DNA from 3 places in the Labrys sp. LIt4 genome. Region 2 is predicted to be linked to each of the others. Evidence: predicted binding sites of a transcription regulator. Region 2 holds the regulator's gene; each other region holds the start of a gene.

The links. The regulator PhoB, encoded in region 2, activates phosphate uptake and scavenging genes when phosphate is short. The targets are predictions, from matches to a motif close to TGTCATNNANCTGTCAT.
Region 1: a site for PhoB is predicted at 2,464-2,480, ahead of J8I29_RS07435 (alkaline phosphatase D family protein). Genes of this name have one in related genera too.
Region 3: a site for PhoB is predicted at 4,197-4,213, ahead of phnF (phosphonate metabolism transcriptional regulator PhnF). Genes of this name have one in related genera too.

The regions. Positions count from the first base shown of each region.
Region 1 covers NZ_JAGIPY010000003.1:333,608-340,667, reverse strand. Annotated here, with positions in the region: gene J8I29_RS07440 (malonyl-CoA synthase) at 1-688, shown strand, start outside; gene J8I29_RS07435 (alkaline phosphatase D family protein) at 840-2,420, opposite strand; gene J8I29_RS07430 (hypothetical protein) at 2,639-4,114, shown strand; gene J8I29_RS07425 (LysR family transcriptional regulator) at 4,199-5,056, opposite strand; gene attM (N-acyl homoserine lactonase AttM) at 5,244-6,035, shown strand; gene J8I29_RS07415 (cystathionine gamma-synthase family protein) at 6,063-7,060, opposite strand, start outside.
Region 2 covers NZ_JAGIPY010000001.1:24,939-31,998, reverse strand. Annotated here, with positions in the region: gene pstC (phosphate ABC transporter permease subunit PstC) at 1-876, shown strand, start outside; gene pstA (phosphate ABC transporter permease PstA) at 888-1,730, shown strand; gene pstB (phosphate ABC transporter ATP-binding protein PstB) at 1,739-2,554, shown strand; gene phoU (phosphate signaling complex protein PhoU) at 2,589-3,308, shown strand; gene phoB (phosphate regulon transcriptional regulator PhoB) at 3,322-4,023, shown strand; gene J8I29_RS00110 (DUF6596 domain-containing protein) at 4,273-5,514, opposite strand; gene J8I29_RS00105 (YciI family protein) at 5,532-5,888, opposite strand; gene J8I29_RS00100 (aldo/keto reductase) at 5,974-6,924, opposite strand; gene J8I29_RS00095 (Rrf2 family transcriptional regulator) at 7,006-7,060, opposite strand, start outside.
Region 3 covers NZ_JAGIPY010000001.1:556,692-563,751, reverse strand. Annotated here, with positions in the region: gene phnD (phosphonate ABC transporter substrate-binding protein) at 1-188, shown strand, start outside; gene phnE (phosphonate ABC transporter, permease protein PhnE) at 295-1,176, shown strand; gene phnE (phosphonate ABC transporter, permease protein PhnE) at 1,173-2,066, shown strand; gene J8I29_RS02625 (lysine-2,3-aminomutase-like protein) at 2,241-3,278, shown strand; gene phnF (phosphonate metabolism transcriptional regulator PhnF) at 3,375-4,103, opposite strand; gene phnG (phosphonate C-P lyase system protein PhnG) at 4,331-4,789, shown strand; gene phnH (phosphonate C-P lyase system protein PhnH) at 4,789-5,409, shown strand; gene J8I29_RS02605 (carbon-phosphorus lyase complex subunit PhnI) at 5,409-6,521, shown strand; gene J8I29_RS02600 (alpha-D-ribose 1-methylphosphonate 5-phosphate C-P-lyase PhnJ) at 6,518-7,060, shown strand, end outside.

The DNA.
Region 1 (7,060 bases), on a different contig from region 2:
CGCGCCCTTGCTGTCCGAGACGCATGAGCAATGGAAGGCGCGCACCGGCCACGCGATTCTCGAGCGCTATGGCATGACCGAAACCAACATGATCACCTCCAACCCCTATGACGGGGCGCGCGTGGCCGGCGCCGTCGGCATGCCGCTGCCGGGCATCTCCCTGCGCATCGTGCAGCCCGAGACGGGTGAAGCCCTGCCGCAAGGGGAGATCGGCATGATCGAGGTGAAGGGCCCCAATGTGTTCAAGGGCTATTGGCGCATGCCGGAGAAGACCAAGGCGGAATTCCGGCCCGACGGCTTCTTCATCACCGGCGATCTCGGCAAGATCGATGATCGCGGCTATGTCCATATCGTCGGACGCGGCAAGGACCTGGTGATCACCGGGGGCTACAACGTCTATCCCAAGGAAGTGGAGACGGAGATCGACGGCATCCCCGGTGTGTTCGAGAGCGCCGTCATCGGCGTGCCGCATGCCGATTTCGGCGAGGGGGTGACGGCCATCGTGGTGCGCAAGCCCGGCAGCACGGTGGAGGAACGAACGATCCTCCAGACCCTGGAGGGCCGCCTGGCCAAGTTCAAACAGCCCAAGCGCGTGCTCTTCGTCGAAGAATTGCCGCGCAACACCATGGGCAAGGTTCAGAAGAACGTGCTGCAGACGACCTATCGCGATCTCTACGCGCGGGGGTGAGACATGAAAGCCTTCTCCCCTTGTGGGAGAAGGTGCCCCGAAGGGGCGGATGAGGGGAGAAACGCACCCTTGAAAGGCATGCGCCAACACCCCTCATCCGTCTTTGCTGCGCAATGCCACCTTCTCCCGCAAGGGGAGAAGGGTTTTTGCCTTAGCCCAGCTTCGGCTCGATCTGCGTCGACCAGAGCGCCGCATCCGCCGCGTCGCGCAGGGTGACGGTCATCACCCGCGTGTCGGCGGCGATGGCGACATGGCCGAAGAATTGCAGGCCGGCGGCGGGGGACAGGTTCTGCTTGTCGGGCCCGGGCGCCTTCACATATTTCAGCTCGGGGCCGAACGTATTGTCGAGATCGGCCGGTCCGAACGTGCCCGAATGCAGCGGGCCGGAGACGAATTCCCAGAAGGGGTCAAAGTCCTGGAAGGCCGCCTTGTCCGGGTTGTAGTAATGGGCGGCGGTGTAGTGGACGTCGGCGGTGAGCCATACCGTGTTCTTCACGCCGGCTGCCTTGATAAAGCGCAGGAGATCGGCGAATTCGAGCTCGCGACCGAGCGGCTTGCCGTTCTCATTGTTGGAGACGGCCTCGAAGCCCTTCTTCTGATCGGCCTTGTCCCAAACCACCAGAGCGAGCGGCATGTCGGCGGCGATCACCTTCCAGGTCGCCCTGGAATTGGCGAGCTCGCGCTTGAGCCAGGCGAGTTGCTCGGTGCCGAGGAAGGCGGCTTCCCCGCCCTCGGTGGTCTGCAGATTGGCGCCGTTTGGACCGCGATAGGTGCGCATGTCGAGCATGAAGACGTCGAGCAGCGGGCCATAGGGAATCTTGCGATAGACCCGGCGCGGCTCGGCCAGCGTGGTGGCGATCGGCATATATTCGTGGAAGGCCTGCGCGGCGCGCGCCGCCAGGGCCGCGATCGACTTTTCCTTGTAGCGCTCGTCGTTGAGCAGGTCCTTGGAGGAGGACCAGTTGTTGGTCACCTCATGGTCGTCCCACTGGGTGAAGACCGGAACCTGCTGGTAGAGCGCGCGGAAGTTCTTGTCCATGAGGTTGTATTTGTACTGTCCGCGGAACTCATCGAGAGTCTCGGCGACCTTCGACTTTTCCGGCGTGACGATGTTCTTCCAGATGGTGCCGTCGGGCAGCTTCACCTCGGGCTTGATCACGCCGTCGGCATAGATGTTGTCCCCGGAATGGATGAAGAAGTCGGGGTTGTGCTTGAGCATGGCCGAATAGATCTTCATGCCGCCGCGATCGACGTCGATGCCCCAGCCCTGGCCGGCCGTGTCGCCGGACCAGACGAAGGAGACGTCACGCAGTCCGGCCGGGGCCGAACGCAGATGCCCGGTGACCAGCTCGCTCTCGACGCTGGTATGGGCGAGGTCCTGGAAGCGCACGCGGTAGAAGATCTCCTGGTCCGCCGGCAAGCCTTCGGCCAGGATCTTCACGGTGTAGTCTGTCTCGGGAGAGGCGGTCACCGTCGGCAGCCGGTTCACCGTCTTGAAGCTCTCGGTTGTCGACCATTCGAAGATCGCGTTGGCCGGTCTGTCGGTGCGCGACCACAGCACGGCCCTTTCGCCGGCGACGTCGCCGGACTGCAGGCCGGCCGTTACCTCGGGGCGGTCGGCAGCGCGGGAGACGCCCGGCATGGCGAAGGTGCCCGCGGCCCCGAGCAGGCCGGTTGCGGCGGTTGCGGTCAGGAAGCGGCGGCGGGACAAGGGTTTTTCGATGAAGCGCATGGCGACTCTCCGGCTTGAAATGCGCTCCTTCTTGGCCACCGACATGACAGGGGCATGTCAGTTGGTTGGAGGAATTGTAAACTGGACGTGAGAGGAGCATCGACCGGGCTCCCCTGCGAGGCCCTGCAGAAAAAATTCACAGGCGGCCTGCTTCCGCTTGTGGCATAGGGAGCTGGGGATCTTCCATTGAGCAGACCGGGTATTTTATGGCTTTCTTGATGCAATCTGAGCGTAAATGCGGCGTTCGTCGCCGGGTCGTGCTGGCTGGCGTGGCGCTTGTAGGGCTGGCCTCGTCGCAAGCCATGGCAGAGCCGGCCACCGAGCAGGGCGCCAAGGCGATCCGTGACGAGATTACCCGTTATTTCGGCCCGAAAGTGTTCGAGAAGGGCATTCTCACGATCAAGCCCAATGGCGACGGCTATGACCTCACCTATGATGTCAGCAGCAGCAAGCTCGGCTTGCCAGCGGACGGTGCCCAGTTCAGCTTCGGTCCGTTCACGGGACACGTGAAGCCCGAGGCCGATGGCAAATACGTCTTCGAGCAAACGACGCCTTCGCTCGATTTCACCTATAAATCAGGAAAGGCCGGGCCGCAGAGCGAGCTGGTCCAGCGGCTGAAGAATTGCACCGGAAAGGGCGTCTTCGACCTCAAGGCCGTGCAGTTCGCCGACCAGAGCATGAGCTGCGAGTCGGCCGTCTTCACCATGCGTTCGCCGATCGAGGATATCGACGCCAGCCTCGGAAAGATCGATTTCGCCTTGACCGGCAAAGTCGGAGAGGCCGGCAAGTCGGACCTGAACATGACGGGGGACCTGCTGGATCTCGTCGAGACGGTTACCGTGAAGGATCCGGCCAATCCGGCGCCGCCGATGGTGCTGCGCGCCGACCGCATACACGAGACCTTTGCGGCCAATGGCTTCAGCAGCCAGCAATTCATGCAGGCCCTGGCCTATTTCACGGCCCGCAAGGCGGGGGACAATGGCAAGGCGGCCCAGGAGCAGGCGCGGGCCAAGCTGAAAGCCATGTTGCCGCTGTGGAAGACACTGGCCGCGCAGATCCGCTATGACAATCTGACGGTGGGGACGCCCAAGGGCATCATCAAGATTGCCACGGTGGATACCAATCTAGCCTCGAATGGCCTGGTGAAGACAGGCAATGTCGGCCTGAACCTGGCCATGAACGGCCTGGTCCTGCCGGACGGCATGGTGCCCGACTGGGCCAAGGCTGTGGTGCCGGACAAGGCGACGCTCGACATCAACCTGACCGGCCTCGATCTCGAGACGATTGCCGGCAAGGCGATCGAAGTCGGCACCGATGCCAAACCGGCTCAGCCGGGTGCTCTCCAGGCGGCGCTGATGCCGTTGCTCCTGGCGGGCCAGCCCAAGCTCGCCTTCGACCAGACGCTCACCGCTCCCGCCTACGACGTGAAAGGGAAGGGAGAAAGCTCGCTGCTGCCCGCCCAGCAGGGCAAGGCGACGGTCTCCGCCTCCAATCTGGATGAGATCGCCGCGGCTCTCGGCAAGGCCGGTACCGCCGGTCCCGGGCCTCAGCGTGCGGCCATGGGCATCGCCTTCCTCAAGGGCCTCGCTAAGACCGGGCCGGACGGCCGGCTGACCTGGGACATCGACTTCGACAGTCTCGCCCGCAAGGTCACGGTGAATGGCCAGTCCTTCGGGCCGGGGGCGCAGAAGTAGGGCGCCTCCACCCTGTAAGCGATGCTGCGAGGGCGGCCTTTCCCGAAGGGCCGCCCTTTTCGCGTCCGGAATACGGCGCGGAGATCAGGCAAGCTCCCTCGCCAGCACATGACGGACTTCCGCCACCAGGGCGGATTCGCCGGGTTGAGGCGGCAGGATGGAGAATTCGATGTCGGGCATGGCCGGCAGACCGAGACCGGTATCGAGAATGGCCATGCCTGCGGGTATGGCGGAACGGTTGAGGCAGGCCACGCCCAGGCCGGCGGCGAGCGCCAGATGGAGGCCGGCGACCCCGGCAGCCGAATGGGCGATCTCATAGTCGATAGCGCTCTGGTTGAGTGTGCGGATGATCAGGCGCTGCAAGGCACAGGCTTCCGGAAGCACGACAAGCGGGAGGCGCCGGGCCGCATCGAGCTCGAGGGCGGGGGAAGCCACCCAGGACAGCGGCTCGCGGCCGAGCCGGATGCGGCCATTCTCGTCGGGGGTGGCGTCGTCGTCGAGAAGACGCATGGACAGGCCGATGTCGAAGTCCAGGCGGCTCTCGATCATCAGGCTCTGGCGGGTGGCGACATGCAGCCTGAGCTGCGGGTAGCGCTCACGCAGGCGCTTGAGCAGGAGCGTGATCGTCGCCGGGCGGAAATAATCGGTGATGGCCAGGCGCAGGTCGCCGGCCAGCGGCCTGCCCAGCACGTCGCGAAAAGCTTCCTCGCTGAGCGCCAGCATCCGGCGGGCATGCACGACCAGGCGCTCGCCGGCTGGCGTGAGGCTGGCGCCGAGCTTGCCGCGCACCAGCAGCGGCACGCCACAATGCTGCTCGAGTTTGCGGATCTGCTCGCTGACGGCTGATTGCGAGCGATGCACCCGAGGCGCCGCGGCCGACAGGCTGCCGGTCTCGGCGATGGCGACGAGGGTCTGCAGGAGATCGAGATCGAAGGGGCGCATCTATCCATCCGTTTTTCCGATGGATATCAGCATATCTTCCTGCTTTTCAGAATGAAAGCTTCGCTCCATACAGGCGCTATCCCTGTTGGAGGAGCTGCCATGCCCGATATCTCTTTCACTGTTTCCGGCAAGGCCGGCGCCAGCCTAGCCCGCCTCGCACAGAGCAGGTGGGCAGTCGGAGGTTCGAATGTCTAGTCTACGATTGTATATGTTTCAGTCCGGCACTCAGCGCTGCAAGCTGCACCACATCAAGATGAACCAGGGGGAGGGCGCCGATTACGAGATCCCGGTTCCGTGGTTCCTGGTGACGCATCCGGAGGGCGCGGTGCTGATCGACGGAGGCCTGGCGGTCGAGGGCCTTGCCGATCCCAAGGCCTATTGGGGCGGCAGCGCCGAGGTCTTCCGCCCGGTGATGAGGCCGGAACAAGGCTGCGTCGCCCAGCTCGAAGCTCTGGGCATCCGGCCTGGCGATATCCGCTTCGTGCTGCTCTCGCACCTGCATTCGGATCATAGCGGCGCGATCGGGCGCTTTCCGAACGCCACCCATGTCGTGCAGCGCCGAGAATACGAATATGCCTTCACGCCGGACTGGTTTGCCGCCGCAGCCTACGCCCGCCGGGATTTCGATCGGCCGGGCCTCGCCTGGCAATTTCTGGAGGGCAAGGCGACGGACGATTTCGATCTTTACGGCGATGGCGCCATCCGCCTCCTGTTCACCCCGGGCCATTCGCCCGGCCATCAATCCGTAATGGTTGATCTTCCCAACAGCGGCCCGTTCCTGCTGGCGATCGATGCGGCGTATAGCTGGGATCATTGGAACGAGAAGGCGCTGCCGGGACTGATGACCTCGGCCAGCGATGTCGCGCGCTCGGTGCGCAAGCTGCGTTTCCTTGCCGACAGGGTGGGGGCGAGCGTGGTGCCGGGCCATGATCCCGAGGCCTGGGCTGGTTTCAGACAGGCCCCGCATTTCTACGATTGACGCCACCCGTCTCGGCAAGGTTCCCGCTCAGGCCTCCAGGGCCTGGGCGAGGTCGGCGATCAGGTCCTCGGCATTCTCGATGCCGACGCTGAGCCGGATGGTGGCGTCCGTCACGCCGAGTTGGGCCCTCAGCTCCGCCGGAACCCCCGAATGGGTGGTCGAGGCGGGATGGCTGGCGAGGGACTCGGTACCGCCCAGGCTGACGGCGAGCTTGAACACTTTCAGGGCGTTGAGCAGGCGGAAGGCCTCGGCCTGGCCGCCCTTGATCTCGATGGAGAAGGTCGAACCCGCGCCGGTGCATTGCCGTTCGAACACCCGGCGCGCCGGGCTATCCTCCGGCAGCGCATGCAGGGCATGCACGGCGGCGACACCGGTATGGGCGGCCAGGAAGTCGGCGACGGTGACGGCATTGCGCGCGGCCGCCTGCATGCGCAGCGACAGGGTTTCCAGCGAACGGCCGAGCATCCAGCAGGTATGGGGATCGAGCTGGGTGCCGACGGCGCTGCGCAGGGCGCGCACCGGCTTCAACGCCGTTTTGCTGCCGATGGCCGCGCCGGCGATGAGGTCGCTGTGGCCGCCGATATATTTGGTGGCCGAATAGACCACGATATCGACGCCATGGCCGAGGGGCCGCTGGAAGAGCGGACCCAGCAGCGTGTTGTCGCAGATGATCACCGGCCGGGTGCCCTGCATTTCGGCAATGCGATCGGCGGCGGCACTCACGAGGGAGAAGTCGACCAGCGTGTTGACCGGATTGGACGGGGTCTCGATCAGGATGACGCTGACGCGGCCCGCCACCATCGCCTGGTCGGCCGCCTGGCTGATCGAGTCGGCATGGAGGCCGTCGATGAAGCCGGTGTGCCCGATGCCGAAATCGGCGAGGGTGCGGGCGAGCAGCGTTTCGGTGCCGCCATAGAGCGGCTGGCTGTGCAGCACGACATCGCCGGGGCGGGCATAGGCCAGCACCGCCATGGAGATCGCGGCCATGCCGGAGGAGAACAGCAGGCCCGCTTCGCCGCCTTCAT
Region 2 (7,060 bases):
TATGGCTGCGGCGCGTTGGTGCTGATCCTGCTCTGCTCGATCGTCGTGCTGCTCTTCTATGGCGGCTGGCCTGCGCTCGCCCATTTCGGCCCCAGCTTCTACTGGTCCGCGGCCTGGAATCCCGTTACCGAAAAGTTCGGCGCGGCCGTGATGATCTACGGCACGCTGTTCACCGGTTTTCTCGCCCTGCTCATAGCCTTGCCGATGTCGTTCGGCATCGCCTTCTTCCTGACCGAGATCGCGCCGCAGAGCGTGCGTCGGCCGATCGGCATCGCCATCCAGCTCCTGGCCGCCGTGCCCTCGATCATCTTCGGCATGTGGGGCTCGCTGATCGTGGCGCCGATCCTGGCGAGCACGATCTACCCGCCGATCATCTCGGTGCTCTCCCACGTGCCCGTGCTCGGCTATCTCTTCAAGGGGCCGACCAATGGCGCCGGCATGCTCACCGCCGGCATCATCCTCGCCCTGATGATCATCCCCTTCATCACCGCGATGTTCGTCGAAATCCTCGAATCCGTGCCCGCCATGCTGAAGGAATCGGCCTACGGCGTCGGCGCCACCACCTATGAGGTCTTCCGCAACGTCTCGGTGCCCTATGGCCGCACGGCTCTGGTCGGCGCCGTCATGCTCGGCTTCGGACGCGCCCTTGGCGAGACCATGGCGGTGACCTTCGTGATCGGCAACGCCAACCGCATATCGGCGTCGCTGTTCTCCTCCGGCGCCACCATCGCTTCCACCATCGCCAACGAATTTCCGGACGCCCCCGCCGGCTCCCTGCGCAGCCAGTCGCTGCTGGAGCTGGGCTTCGTGCTCTTCGTGATTTCCTTCATCGTGCTTGCGATCTCCCGCATGCTCGTGCGCACCAACGCCAAGTAAGGGAGAATATCATGGCCAATATCGTCCATAGCAGCTCCCGCCTCGCCCGCCGCCGCACCGTCGACTATCTCTACAAGGCCGTTTCCACCGGCTTTGCCGCGGTCTCCCTGCTGGCGCTCGCCTGGATCCTCTACACGCTGCTGCGCGAGGGTCTGCCGTCGCTGACGCTCGACCTCTTCACCAAGGACATGGCCGATGGCGGCCTGCGCAACGCCATCGTCGGCTCGCTCACCATGGTGCTGCTGGCGCTGCTCCTTGGCGCCCCGATCGGCATCATGGCCGGGACCTTCCTCGCCGAAGCCGGCCGTGGCAGCAAGTTCGCCGACGCAGTGCGCTTCATCAACGACATCCTGCTCTCTGCGCCATCGATCCTGATCGGCCTGTTCGTCTATCAGATGATCGTGGTGACGACCGGCGGCTTTTCCGGCTGGGCCGGCGTGGTCGCCCTCGCCATCATCGTGCTGCCGGTGGTGGTCCGCACCACCGAGGACATGCTGGCCCTGGTGCCGATCAGCCTGCGTGAGGCCGCGTTCGCATTGGGATCGCCCATGTGGAAGGTCATCATGTTCGTGACCTGGCGCTCGGCCCGCACCGGCATCGTCACCGGCATCCTGCTGGCGCTGGCCCGCGCCGCCGGCGAGACGGCACCGCTGCTGCTCACCGCCTTCGGCAATTCCAACTGGTCGCTCGACCTCGGCAAGGCTTTCGCCAGCTTGCCGGCCGCCATCTACCAGCTCGCGCCCTATCCCGATCCCAAGGCCGTCTCGGTGGCCTGGAGCGGCGCCCTCCTCATCACCGCCGGCGTGTTGGCGCTCAACATCCTGACCCGCTTCGTGCTCGCTCCCAAGAAATGAGTGCTCCCATGTCCGCTCCCCCCCAAGCCTCCATCGCGGTTGCCGAACGCCCCCTCGTCGATCCGGCTGCGACCGTGAAGCTCAAGGTCGAAAACCTCGACTTCTACTATGGCGAGAAGCATGCCCTCAAAGGCATCAATCTCGACATGATGGACCGCCACGTCACCGCCATGATCGGCCCCTCCGGCTGCGGCAAGTCCACCCTGCTGCGCGTGCTCAACCGCATGTACGACCTCTATCCGGGGCAGACCGCCAAGGGCCGCGTGCTGCTCGACGGCCAGAACGTCATCGGCAAGGAGATCGATCCGGCGGTGCTGCGCGCACGCATCGGCATGGTGTTCCAGAAACCCACGCCCTTCCCGATGTCGATCTATGACAACATCGCCTTCGGCGTGCGCCTGCATGAGTCGATCTCCAAGGCGGAGATGGACCAGCGCGTCGAATGGTGCCTCACCAAGGCCGCCTTGTGGAACGAAGTGAAGGATCGCCTGCACGCTTCGGCGCTCGGCATGTCCGGCGGCCAGCAGCAGCGCCTGTGCATCGCCCGCACCATCGCGGTGAAACCCGAAGTCGTGCTGCTGGACGAACCGACCTCCGCTCTCGATCCGATCTCGACCGCCAAGATCGAGGAACTGATCGACGAATTGAAGCGGGACTTCACCATCGTCATCGTCACGCACAATATGCAGCAGGCGGCGCGTTGCGCGGATGTCACGGCCTTCTTCTATCTGGGCGACCTCATCGAGGTCGGCCAGACCAACAAGATGTTCACCACCCCGAACGACAGCCGTACGCAGGACTACATCACCGGCCGCTTTGGCTGATCCCCGGCCAGCGTCGAATTCATTTGGAGGCGGCATGTCCGACCATATCGTTACATCCTTCGATCAGGAACTGCGCGAACTGCGCAACATGATCGCCGAAATGGGTGGCTATGCCGAAAAGAGCGTAGCCGACAGCGTCGAGGCCCTGCTCAAGCGCGATACCCAGCGCGCCAAGGCGGTGATCGAACTCGACGCCGCGATCGACAAGCTGCAGCGCCAGGTCGAGGACCGCGCCATCCTGGTGATCGCCAAGCGCCAGCCACTGGCGCTCGACCTGCGCGAGATCGTCTCGGCCCTGCGCGTGGCCAACGACCTCGAGCGTATCGGCGACCTCGGCAAGAACGTCGCCAAGCGCGTGGTGGCGATCCATGGCCATATCCAGCCGACGCAGCTCTTCGGCGGCTTCGATCACATGGCCGATCTGGTACTCGAGCAGCTCAAGCAGGTGCTCGATGCCTTCGCCCAGCGCAATGTCGACGAGGCCCTCTCCGTCTGGCGTTCCGATGGCGAGATCGACGCGATGTACACCTCGCTGTTCCGCGAATTGCTGACCTATATGATGGAAGATCCGCGCAATATCGGCTTTTGCACCCATCTTCTGTTCTGCGCCAAGAACATCGAGCGCATCGGCGACCACGCCACCAACATCGCCGAGACGGTCCATTATCTCGTGACCGGTGAATCGCCGGCCGGCGAGCGGCCCAAGGCGGACAACAGCACCGATCTCGTCGACCTTCCTGTGCCGGCTAAATAACAAGGGATAGGCCATGCCTCCCAAAGTTCTGATCGTCGAGGACGAAGAAGCGCTGACCCTGCTGCTGCGCTACAATCTCGAAGCCGAAGGCTATGAGGTGGACAGCGTCGCACGCGGGGACGATGCCGAAATCCGCCTGCGCGAAAGTGTGCCGGACCTGGTTCTGTTGGACTGGATGCTGCCGGGCCTGTCCGGTATCGAGCTGTGCCGCCGCATCCGCATGCGGCCGGAGACGGAACGCCTGCCCGTGATCATGCTCACGGCGCGCGGCGAGGAAACCGAACGCGTGCGCGGCCTCGCCACCGGCGCGGACGACTATGTCGTCAAGCCCTTCTCCGTGCCCGAGCTGTCGGCCCGCGTGCGCGCCTTGCTGCGCCGGGCCAAGCCCGACCATGTCGCCTCCCTGCTCAAGGCGGGCGACATCTCGCTCGACCGCGAGACCAAGCGCGTCCATCGCGGCAATCGCGAGATCCGCCTCGGCCCGACCGAATTCCGCCTGCTCGAATTCCTGATGCAGGCGCCGGGCCGGGTGTTCGCGCGCGAACAGCTGCTCGACAGCGTCTGGGGACGGGACGTCTATATCGACGAGCGCACGGTCGACGTGCATGTCGGGCGTCTGCGCAAGGCGATGAACCGCACCCGCGAGATCGATCCGATCCGCACCGTGCGCGGCGCCGGCTATTCCTTCGACGAGACCTTCGCCAAGCAGTCCTGAGGGCGGTTTGCGGGGCATTGCCCACTCGCTTCGTTTCGCAAAGCCTGCGCGACGTAGAGAGTAATAGCAGTACGCTTTGAATTCGACTCATCGAACGTCATTGCGAGCGAAGCGAAGCAATCCAGGAGCCCCGAACTCCAGGCCTGCGAGTTGCTGGATTGCTTCGCCTTGCTCGCAATGACGGGCCGGGATTTCGCGATTTGGTGTAAGGGTGAGCCTCAGTGTCCGGCCTGCTCCCCCGCTCCGCGATCACGCCCCCAGATCCGCCTGCCGCCGCTGCAGATAGCGTCGGATGGCGGGGTCGCTCTCCAGGCCGATCGCCCGCGAATAGGCGTCGCGGGCGTCCTGCGGCCGCGCGGCCCGCGCCAGCAGGTCCGCCCGCGCCGCCCAATAGGGCTGGTAGTCGGCGATACGCCGGTCGCGAACGACCTCGTCGAGCGCGGCAAGGCCTGCCTCCGGCCCATCCAGACGTGCCAGGGCCACGGCATGGTTGATCGCGGCGACCGGCGAGGCCGTCAGCAGCACCAGTGCCTCGTAGAGGGTCGCGATCGCCGCCCAGTCGGTGGTTGCACAGATGCGCCGATGCGCATGAGCCGACTGCAGCGCTGCTTCGAGCTGATAACGCCCGATCCGCCCGGATCGGCCGGCCTCAGCCAGCAGGGCTTCCGCCTCCTCGATGAGAACGGCATTCCACAGCGACGTATCCTGCTGCTCAAGCGGGATATAGTCGCCCGACCTGCCGCGGCGGGCCTCCCGGCGCGCCTCGGCATGCAGCATCAGGGAAAGCAGGCCGAGCACCTCCGGCTCGTCCGGCAGGAGCGAGACCAGCAGCCGGCCGAGCCAGATGCCTTCCCCCGACAGATTGCGCTCGCGAGCCTGGGCGCCCTCCGGATCGGCCCAGCCCTCGGCATAGACGGCGTAGACGGCTTCCAGCACCGCATCGAGACGGCCGGGCAACTCATCGGGCTCGGGAATGCTGAAGGGAATGCGGGCCTGCTTGATCTTGAGCTTGGCGCGCACCAGCCGCTGGCTCATGGCCGCCGGCGAGACCAGGAAGGCGCTGGCGATGGCCCCGGCATCGAATCCCAATGTCGCCTGGAGGATCAGCGGCGCGCGCACGGACACATCGAGCGCCGGATGGGCGCAGGCGAACATCAGGCGCAGGCGCTCATCGGGAATGACATGCCGCTCGCCCTGCCCCGAGGCGAGGGTTTCGATATGGTGGATAACCTCGTTCGCCTTCTCGCCGCGCAACTTGGCGCGGCGGGCGGCGTCGATCTGCCTGCGGCGAGCCGTCGTCAGCAGCCAGGCCTCGGGGTTGGCAGGCACTCCGCCCGCCGGCCAATGCTCCAGGGCTGCCGCAAAGGCGTCGGCCAGGGCGTCCTCCGCGCCCGCAATGTCGCCGGAACGCGCCGCCAGAAGAGCGACGAGCCGTCCATAGCTGCGTCGCGCGACGGTTTCGGCAAGCGCGGCGGCGGGCGCTGAGGACACCGGCCGGGCCGTCCGGCTCAGTAGTCTTTCGGATCCCATATCGGCCGGACCTCGATGGTGCCGACGGCAGCACTCGGGCACCGCGCCGCCCAGCCGATCGCCGCATCCAGATCCGCCACATCGATGAGGTAGAAACCGCCCAGCTGTTCCCTGGTATCGGCATAGGGGCCGTTCAGCACCTGGGTCTTGCCATCCGCGATCCGCACCGAGGTGGCCGCCGCCGTCGGGCGCAGGCGATTCCAGCCCAGCAGGATCCCGGCCGATTGCAGGGCCTGGGTATAGGACTGATAGGCTGCCAGCATCGCCTGCTTGCTGGCGGGCTCCACCTTCTGCATGGCCTCTTCGGAACTGTAGATCAGAATAGCGAACTGCATGGTTCTCTCCTATGTCCGCCGGCGCATTATGCGCCGGCTCGACAATGACGCGCCATACCGTTCGCTTTCGACATCGCAGCTAAAATTATGCGCTCGCCTTGGTGAGCTGCTCGATCTCGGCCGATCCGAGATTGAGCTCGGTCGCCTTGACCAGGTCGGAAAGCTGCTCGACGCTGGTGGCGCTGGCGATCGGGGCAACGATACCGGGCCTTGCGATCAGCCAGGCGATGGCAACCTGCGCGGGCGTGGCGTTCTTGGCCGCGGCCACGGCATCCAGGGCAGCGAGGATGCGCAGCCCGCGCTCATTGAGGTAGTTGCTCATGTCGCCGCCGCGCGCATTGCTCTTGGCGAAATCGGCTTCGCTGCGATATTTGCCGGAAAGAAAGCCCTTGGCCAATGAGAAATAGCTGGTCACGCCGATCTCGTTCTTGAGGCAGAACGCCTCGAGCTCGCTCTCATAGCCGGAACGATCATAGAGATTGTATTGCGTCTGCAGATTCTCGAAGCGCGGCCACATCTCCTTGGTGCTGATCGCCAGCGCCTTGAACATGGTGTTGACGCCATGGTTGGAATTGCCGATCACGCGCACCTTGCCGGCCTTGACCAGTTCGGCATAGGTGCCGAGCGTTTCCTCGAGCTCGACCTCCGGATCCTCCCAATGGGAGAGATAGAGATCGATATAGTCGGTCTGCAGCCGGCGCAGCGAATCCTCCACCGCCTGGACGATATAGGCACGCGACAGGCCCTTCTTGCCGGGCCCCATTTCCGAGCCGACCTTGGTCGTGAGCACGATGTCGGCGCGATTGCCGCGAGCCTTCATCCATTTGCCGATGATGGTTTCGGACTCGCCCCCCTGATTGCCGGGAACCCAGGCCGAATAGACATCGGCGGTGTCGATCAGGTTGAAGCCAGCCCCGACGAAAGCATCGAGGACGGCGAAGGAGGCTTTCTCATCCGCGCTCCAGCCGAAGACATTGCCACCCAGGCCAAGCGGAGCAACCGACAGATCTGACCGTCCAATCGCACGTTTTTCCATGAATGCTCTCCATATCCATGACAATAAATGAACCCGCCCGGCACGTAAGCCTGCCGGTTCGGGCCCAAAGCCGCAGGGAGCTCAAATCGAATAGGTCAGCTCTTGTTCCCTGCCGCCTGCCTGACGCATCTCCTCC
Region 3 (7,060 bases), 530 kb from region 2:
CCTCCCTGCCCGACGAGCTGAAGAAGAAGATCGCCACCGCGCTGATCGACTACGCCAAGAACGACAAGGCCAATTTCGACAAGCTTTCTGACGGCAAGGATCTCGAACTCACCGCGATCAGCGCCAAGGAATACCAGCCGATCGTCGACATGGTGAAATTCAACGACACGCTCCGCAAGACCCAGTAAGGCCAGTCACGACCACAAGAGAGGGCGCGCACTGCAAGGTGCGCGCCCTTTGCACAGGCGGGTTTCACCGAGGGCCGCTGGCTCGTCCAGGCAGGAGGATATAACATTGCCGGCTATCAATAGCCTGCCGGAGGCGCAGGCCAGGGCCTTGCTGCAGGCCTATCAGGCAACTGTTGCCGTCAGGAAGCGACGGATCTGGCTCGCCGTGGCGGCCGGCATCGCCCTCTACGCGCTGTCGGCGCATGTGGCGTCGATCCGTCCGGGCTTCCTCTGGACGCATATCGGCAACTTCACCTCCTTCTTCAGCCGTATCGCCCCGCCCCTCAGTCTCGGCAACTTCGCCGGCGACGTCAGGGAGTGGTATTGGGGCTTCGGCAAGTGGCTGGTGCTGCTCGGTGATACGCTGCTCGTCGCCTATCTCGGCACGCTGCTCGGCGTGCTCGGCGCCTTGGTCCTGTGCTTCATGGCCGCCGCGAACCTGACGCTTAGCCGGCTTCTGCGCGCCGTGGTCCGCCGCTGGCTCGAGTTCTGCCGCACGGTACCCACCATCGTCTTTGCCATGATCTTCCTGATCGCCTTCAAGTCCGGACCGATGGCCGGCGCGCTGGCGCTCGCCATCCATACCATGGGCGCGCTCGGCAAGCTGTTTGCCGAAGTCGTCGAAAATGTCGACATGAAGCCGGTCGAGGGTACTGTCGCCACCGGAGGCTCCTGGCTGGAGAGCATACGCTTTGCCGTGATGCCGCAAACCCTGCCGAACTTTGCCTCCTATTCCCTGCTCCGCTTCGAGATCAATGTCCGGGAGGCCGGCGTGATGGGTTTCATCGGCGTGGGCGGCATCGGCCAGGAACTCCTGGTGGCCATCCGCACCTTCGCCTATGCCGACGTCAGTGCCATCTTGCTGATGATCATCGTCACCGTCTTCATCATCGACCTCGCCACCGAAAAGCTGCGCCACCGCCTGATCGGTCAGGAGGCGACACCATGAACAACCGCGTCAACGGCCCGGCGCCGCATTCGGCAAGCCCGCTGCCCCCTCTCGGTTCCGAAAGGCTCGCCTCCGTGGCGGCCCGCCATCGCGCCCATTTCGAAACTTCCTGGCGGACGCGTTTCCTGGCGGGCGGCGTGATCGCCATCCTGCTCGCCCTTGCCGTCGTCGCCATGATCCGGCTCGAGGTCACACCGGATCGGTTCCTCAGCGGTCTTTCCCGTCTCGGCACCTTCGTGGTGCAGATGTTCCCGCCCAACGACGAGGGCAAGTTCTGGTTCTTCGTCAAGGCTCTCGCCGAAACGCTTGCCATCGCCTTTGCCGGCACGCTCACCGCGGCCGTGCTGGCCGCACCCGTGGCCTTTCTGGCAGCCCGCAATGTCATTCCCAATGTGTTCGTCCGGTTCGCGGTGCGCCGCGGCCTCGACGTGATCCGCTCCGTCGATGCGCTGATCTGGGCGCTCGTCTGGGTGGGTGTCGTCGGTCTCGGTCCCTTTGCCGGCGTGCTCGCCATCATCTGCGTGGACTTCGGCGCCTTGGGCAAGCTGTTCTCCGAGGCGATCGAGACCACCGACAACAGGGCGAGCGAGGGCGTGCTCTCCACGGGCGGCAACCGCATCCACCGCATCCGCTTCGCCCTGATCCCGCAGGTCCTCCCAGTGATGGCCAGCCAGGTGCTTTATTTCTTCGAATCCAATGTGCGCTCGGCGACCATCATCGGCATCGTCGGGGCCGGCGGCGTCGGGCAGTATCTCGCCGAATTGCTGCGGGTGCTCGATCTGCCGCCCCTCGGCGTGCTGATCTTCATGATCCTGGTCACCGTTGCCGTCATCGACGTGATCTCGTCGCGCCTGCGGCTCGCGATCATCGGCCAGCCGCAAAGGCCCTGACGATTGTTGATGGCGCGTCCGGGATCACCGTAGAGGCTTCATAGGATTGCCCCGGCGATTCCTGCCTTTCGCCTTTCGAAAGGGAGCCAGACGGTTTAAGAACTGGGCCGGATTTTGAAACCTTACAGGATTTCCGGGACTGACCAAAACGGATCTCCCGGCCCAAACGATTACATGAACAAGCATTCCAGTCTCAGGAGCGCGTCCGATCTGGAGGCTGCCGGCCTCGTCTCGCCGCTCGAACGCCTCGACATCGAGGACGTCGCTCGGCGCTTTTCCGTTGCCATCACGCCGGCAATGTCCGAGCTGATTCAGGGCTCGCCACAGGAAGATCCGATCGCCGCCCAGTTCGTGCCGACCGGCCGTGAACTGGTCTGGAGTGCCGACGAGCTCTCGGACCCGATCGGGGACGACGCCTTCTCGCCGGTCAAGGGGGTCGTTCATCGCTATCCCGACCGCGTCCTGCTCAAGCCGCTGCATGTCTGCCCCGTCTATTGCCGTTTCTGCTTCCGACGCGAGATGGTGGGGCCGGAAGGCGAAATGCTCGCCAGCAGCGAGCTCGATGCAGCCTTGGCCTATATCGCCGACAATCCGGCCATCTTCGAAGTCATCGTCACCGGCGGCGATCCTTTCGCGCTATCGCCGCGGCGCATCGGCCGGATCGTGAAGGCGCTGTCGGCCATCGACCATGTCGGCGTGATCCGGTTCCATACGCGCGTGCCGGTGGTGGCGCCCGAACGCATCACGGCCGAGCTCATCGAAAGTCTCGACAGCCCAAAGGGCGTGTTCGTCGCCCTGCACGCCAATCATGTTCGCGAACTCACGCCTGCCGCGGGAGCGGCCTGCACGCGGCTGGTGAAGGCGGGGATCGCCATGATCAGCCAAACCGTGCTGCTCAAGGGCGTGAACGCCAGCGCCGAGGAGTTATCGGCTCTCTTCCGCGCTCTGCTCGGCCTGCGCATCAAGCCCTACTATCTGCACCATGGCGACCTCGCCAAGGGCACGGGCCATTTCCGCACCACCATCGCCGAGGGCCAGGCGGTGATGCGGCAATTGCGCGGAAGTCTCACCGGCCTCGGCCAGCCCACCTATGTGCTCGACATTCCCGGCGGACACGGCAAGGTGCCGATCGGGCCGGGTTATCTCGACGACGGCGAGAACGGCTATATCGTAACGGATCCGCGCGGCAACAGGCACGACTATCGCGGGTAAGACCTCCTGGAACGTCGATCTTCAGATCGACAATTCCGCTTGCCGGCAAGTGCGGTGTTCCAGGTTTGCCGACCTGAAGATCGACACTCCATTTCGTCAGCTCTGGAGCACGATCTCCGTCCGGTCAGCGGCAAACAGGCCGAAGGTCGCCTGGATCGGTATGCCATCGAGATCGACATTGACGCTTTCGACCGTCAGCAAAGGGCGGCCAACCGCAATATCGAGCCTGGCGGCCTCCTCGGGAGAGGCAAAGCGGGCGCCGACCCGGGTTGCCTGCCGTTTGTAGTCGTCGACGCCACATGCCGCCAGGGCCGGCGTCACCGCCCCCAGGCGCCGATAGGCCTCGGCGAAGCCGGCAAAGCGCGGCAGCGGGAAATATGAACTGCCGAAGGCGATGGGCACGTCATCAGCCGAACGCAGGGTCAGCAGTCTCAGCACCGGGCTGCCCGGCGCGATGTCCAGCAACCCGGCAAGGCGCGGATCGGCCTCGATTTCGACGGCCTCCAGCACGATGCCCCCGGCCTCGCGCCCTTCCTGCGCCATGTTCTGGCTGAAACGCGTGCGCTCGCCGATCGGATAGGCGAGGCGGGAAAGCTCGACGAAGGTCCCCCTGCCCTGCGCGGTGCGCACCAGGCCCTTGCCGGCCAGCTCGCCGAGCGCCCGGCGCACTGTATGCCGGTTGACGCCGAAACGGGCAGCCAGCGCGGCCTCCGTCGGCAATTGCGTGCCGGGGGCCAACATGCCGCCGACGATCTCTGCCTCGAGGAGATCCGCGATCTTGCGCCAGGCGGCGATGCCGTCTCCGCGAAAAACGGCGCCATCCATGGCGCCGCCGTCACCTCTGGAAACGGCGGCTTCCGCTGCGGCGGGATCGCCCGCAGAGCCTGGCGGCGAAAAATTTCGAGGTGGCACTGGTTTTGTCATGGAAGCGTTGCAAGGTTTCTCATATAGTTGTCTATATCACTAGACAACATGCTTCGCCAGCCTGTTGTGACCCAGAGCCGAGCAATGGTTTCGATATGAATGAATCCTCTCCAGGTCGTCATCGCCAGATGGCGGCCGAACCGGCTGCCGGACTGAAGGCACGCCAAGCCGTCATGCATCTGTGCGCCCACGCCACCGGCGCCGAACTCGACCAGGCCCTCTCGGCGCTGGCTCCCCTGCCGGCTCATGCAGCACTGCGACCGGCCGTAACGGGCCTGGTCATGCTGCAAGGCCGGGTCGGCGGCGACGGCGCCGCCTTCAACCTGGGCGAGGCGAGCACCTCGCGCGCCACCGTCCGGATCGAGAACGGGCCTGTCGGCTTTGCCTATCATCTCGGCCGTAACAGCGCCAAGGCCAGCGCCGCCGCCCTGCTCGACGCCCTCTGGCAGGACGAAACCCGCCGCGAGGCGGTCGAGCGGGCCCTGCGACCGGTGGCTACCCGGCTGAATGCCGAAGCGGATGTTTCAGCCCGGCAGACGGCGGCAACCCGGGTCAATTTCTTCACCATGGTGCGGGGAGAGGACTAATGATGCGCCTTGCACAGGATCTCGCGCCCGGCTTTGCGGATGCGGCCCTCGAATCCCAGGCGATCTTCCGGGCCTGCATGAATGCGCTGGCCCGGCCGGCCCGTCCCCAGCCCCTTGAAACGGGCCTGATGCCGCCGCCGCCGCTGACGCCGGAACTGGCCGGCCTCGCCCTTGCCTTGGCCGATCACGAGGCTCCGCTCTGGCTCGATGCCGGGCTGCGGACACCGGCGGTGCGGGCCTATCTCACTTTCCATACCGGAGCCCGCCTGACGGAGGATCCGCAAGAGGCGGCCTTTGCCCTCATCGCGGACGCGGCCGCCTGTCCCGACCTTGCCCATTTCGCCCAGGGCAGTGACGAATATCCCGACCGCTCGACCACGCTGCTTATCGCCTTGGAGCGGCTCGAACCCGGCCATGATCTCGCCTTTGCCGGGCCGGGCATCAAGGCCGATACAGGTCTGACGGATCTAGGTCTGGCGCTCGCGCCGCTTCCCGCCGACTTCCGCCGGCAGCTTGCCGCCAACCATGCCGCCTTTCCACGCGGCGTCGATATCGTCTTCACGGCGCCGGGCAGGATCGCCGGCCTGCCGCGCTCGTCCCAAATACGTGGAGAAGCCTGATGTATGTCGCCGTCAAGGGTGGCGAGGAAGCCATCGACAATGCCCATCGCCTGCTCGCCCATGTCCGGCGCGGCGACAAGGCGGTGCCCGACCTCTCGACCGACCAGGTCCGCGAACAGCTCACGCTCGGTGTCGACCGGGTGATGGCCGAGGGCTCGCTCTACGACCGCGACCTGGCCGCCCTCGCCATCAAGCAGGCCCGGGGGGACCTGGTCGAAGCGATCTTCCTGGTGCGCGCCTATCGCACCACCTTGCCGCGTTTCGGTGTCAGCGTGCCCGTCGACACCGACGACATGGCCATCCGTCGGCGCATATCGGCGACTTTCAAGGATCTGCCGGGAGGCCAGGTGCTCGGCCCGACCTTCGACTATACGCACCGCCTGCTCGACTTCATGCTGGCCGCCGGCGCCGAGGTCGGCCCGCCCGAGGAAAGGCCCGCCGCGGAGGAGAAGACGCCGCGCGTCAGCGACCTCCTCGGCGGCGAGGACCTGATCGAGCGCAATGCTACCCCCGACCCCGAGCGGCCAGTCGGCGACCTCACCCGCGAACCCCTGGCCTTCCCGGCCGACCGCGACCTCAGGCTGCAGGCGCTCGCCCGCGGGGATGAAGGTTTCCTCCTGGCGCTCGCCTATTCCAGCCAGCGCGGCTTTGGCCGCACCCATCCCTTCGTCGGCGAAATCCGGCTCGGGGAAGTGGAGGTGGAATTCGTACCCGAGGAGCTCGGCTTTGCCGTGCCGATGGGGTCGATCACCGTCACCGAATGCCAGATGGTCAACCAGTTCGCCGGCTCAGCCGAGGCTCCGCCGCAATTCACCCGCGGTTATGGCCTCGTCTTCGGCCAGGCCGAACGCAAGGCGATGTCGATGGCGATGGTCGACCGCTCGCTGCGGGCGCGCGAGTTCGGCGAGGAGAGGACCGCCCCCGCCCAGGACGAGGAATTCGTGATGTCCCATTGCGACAACGTGCAGGCGACCGGCTTCGTCGAGCATCTGAAACTGCCCCATTACGTCGACTTCCAGGCCGAGCTCGACCTTGTCAGACGCCTCAGGGCCGAGCGTGCCGAGCGCCGCGAGGCGGCGCTGGCCGAAACCCGGCAGGAGGATGCAGCGTGAGCACCCCATCAGATCATCCCGCCCGCGATACCAATCCCAACGGCTACAATTTCGCCTATCTCGACGAACAGACCAAGCGCATGATCCGTCGGGCGATCCTCAAGGCCATCGCCATTCCCGGCTATCAGGTGCCCTTCGCCTCGCGCGAGATGCCGATGCCCTATGGCTGGGGCACCGGAGGCGTTCAGGTGACGGCTGCGGTAATCGGCCCCGACGACGTGCTGAAGGTGATCGACCAGGGCGCCGACGACACCACCAATGCCGTCTCGATCCGCCGCTTCTTCGCCAAGACGGCCGGCGTCGCCACCACCACCGCCACGCAGGATGCCACCATCATCCAGACGCGCCACCGCGTGCCGGAAGCCCCCCTCAAGCCCGACCAGATCCTGGTCTATCAGGTCCCGATCCCCGAGCCGCTGCGCTTCCTCGAGCCACGCGAAACCGAGACCCGCAAGCTGCATGCCCTCGCCGATTACGGCCTGATGCATGTGAAGCTCTACGAGGACATCGCCCGCCACGGCCATATCGCCACCACCTAT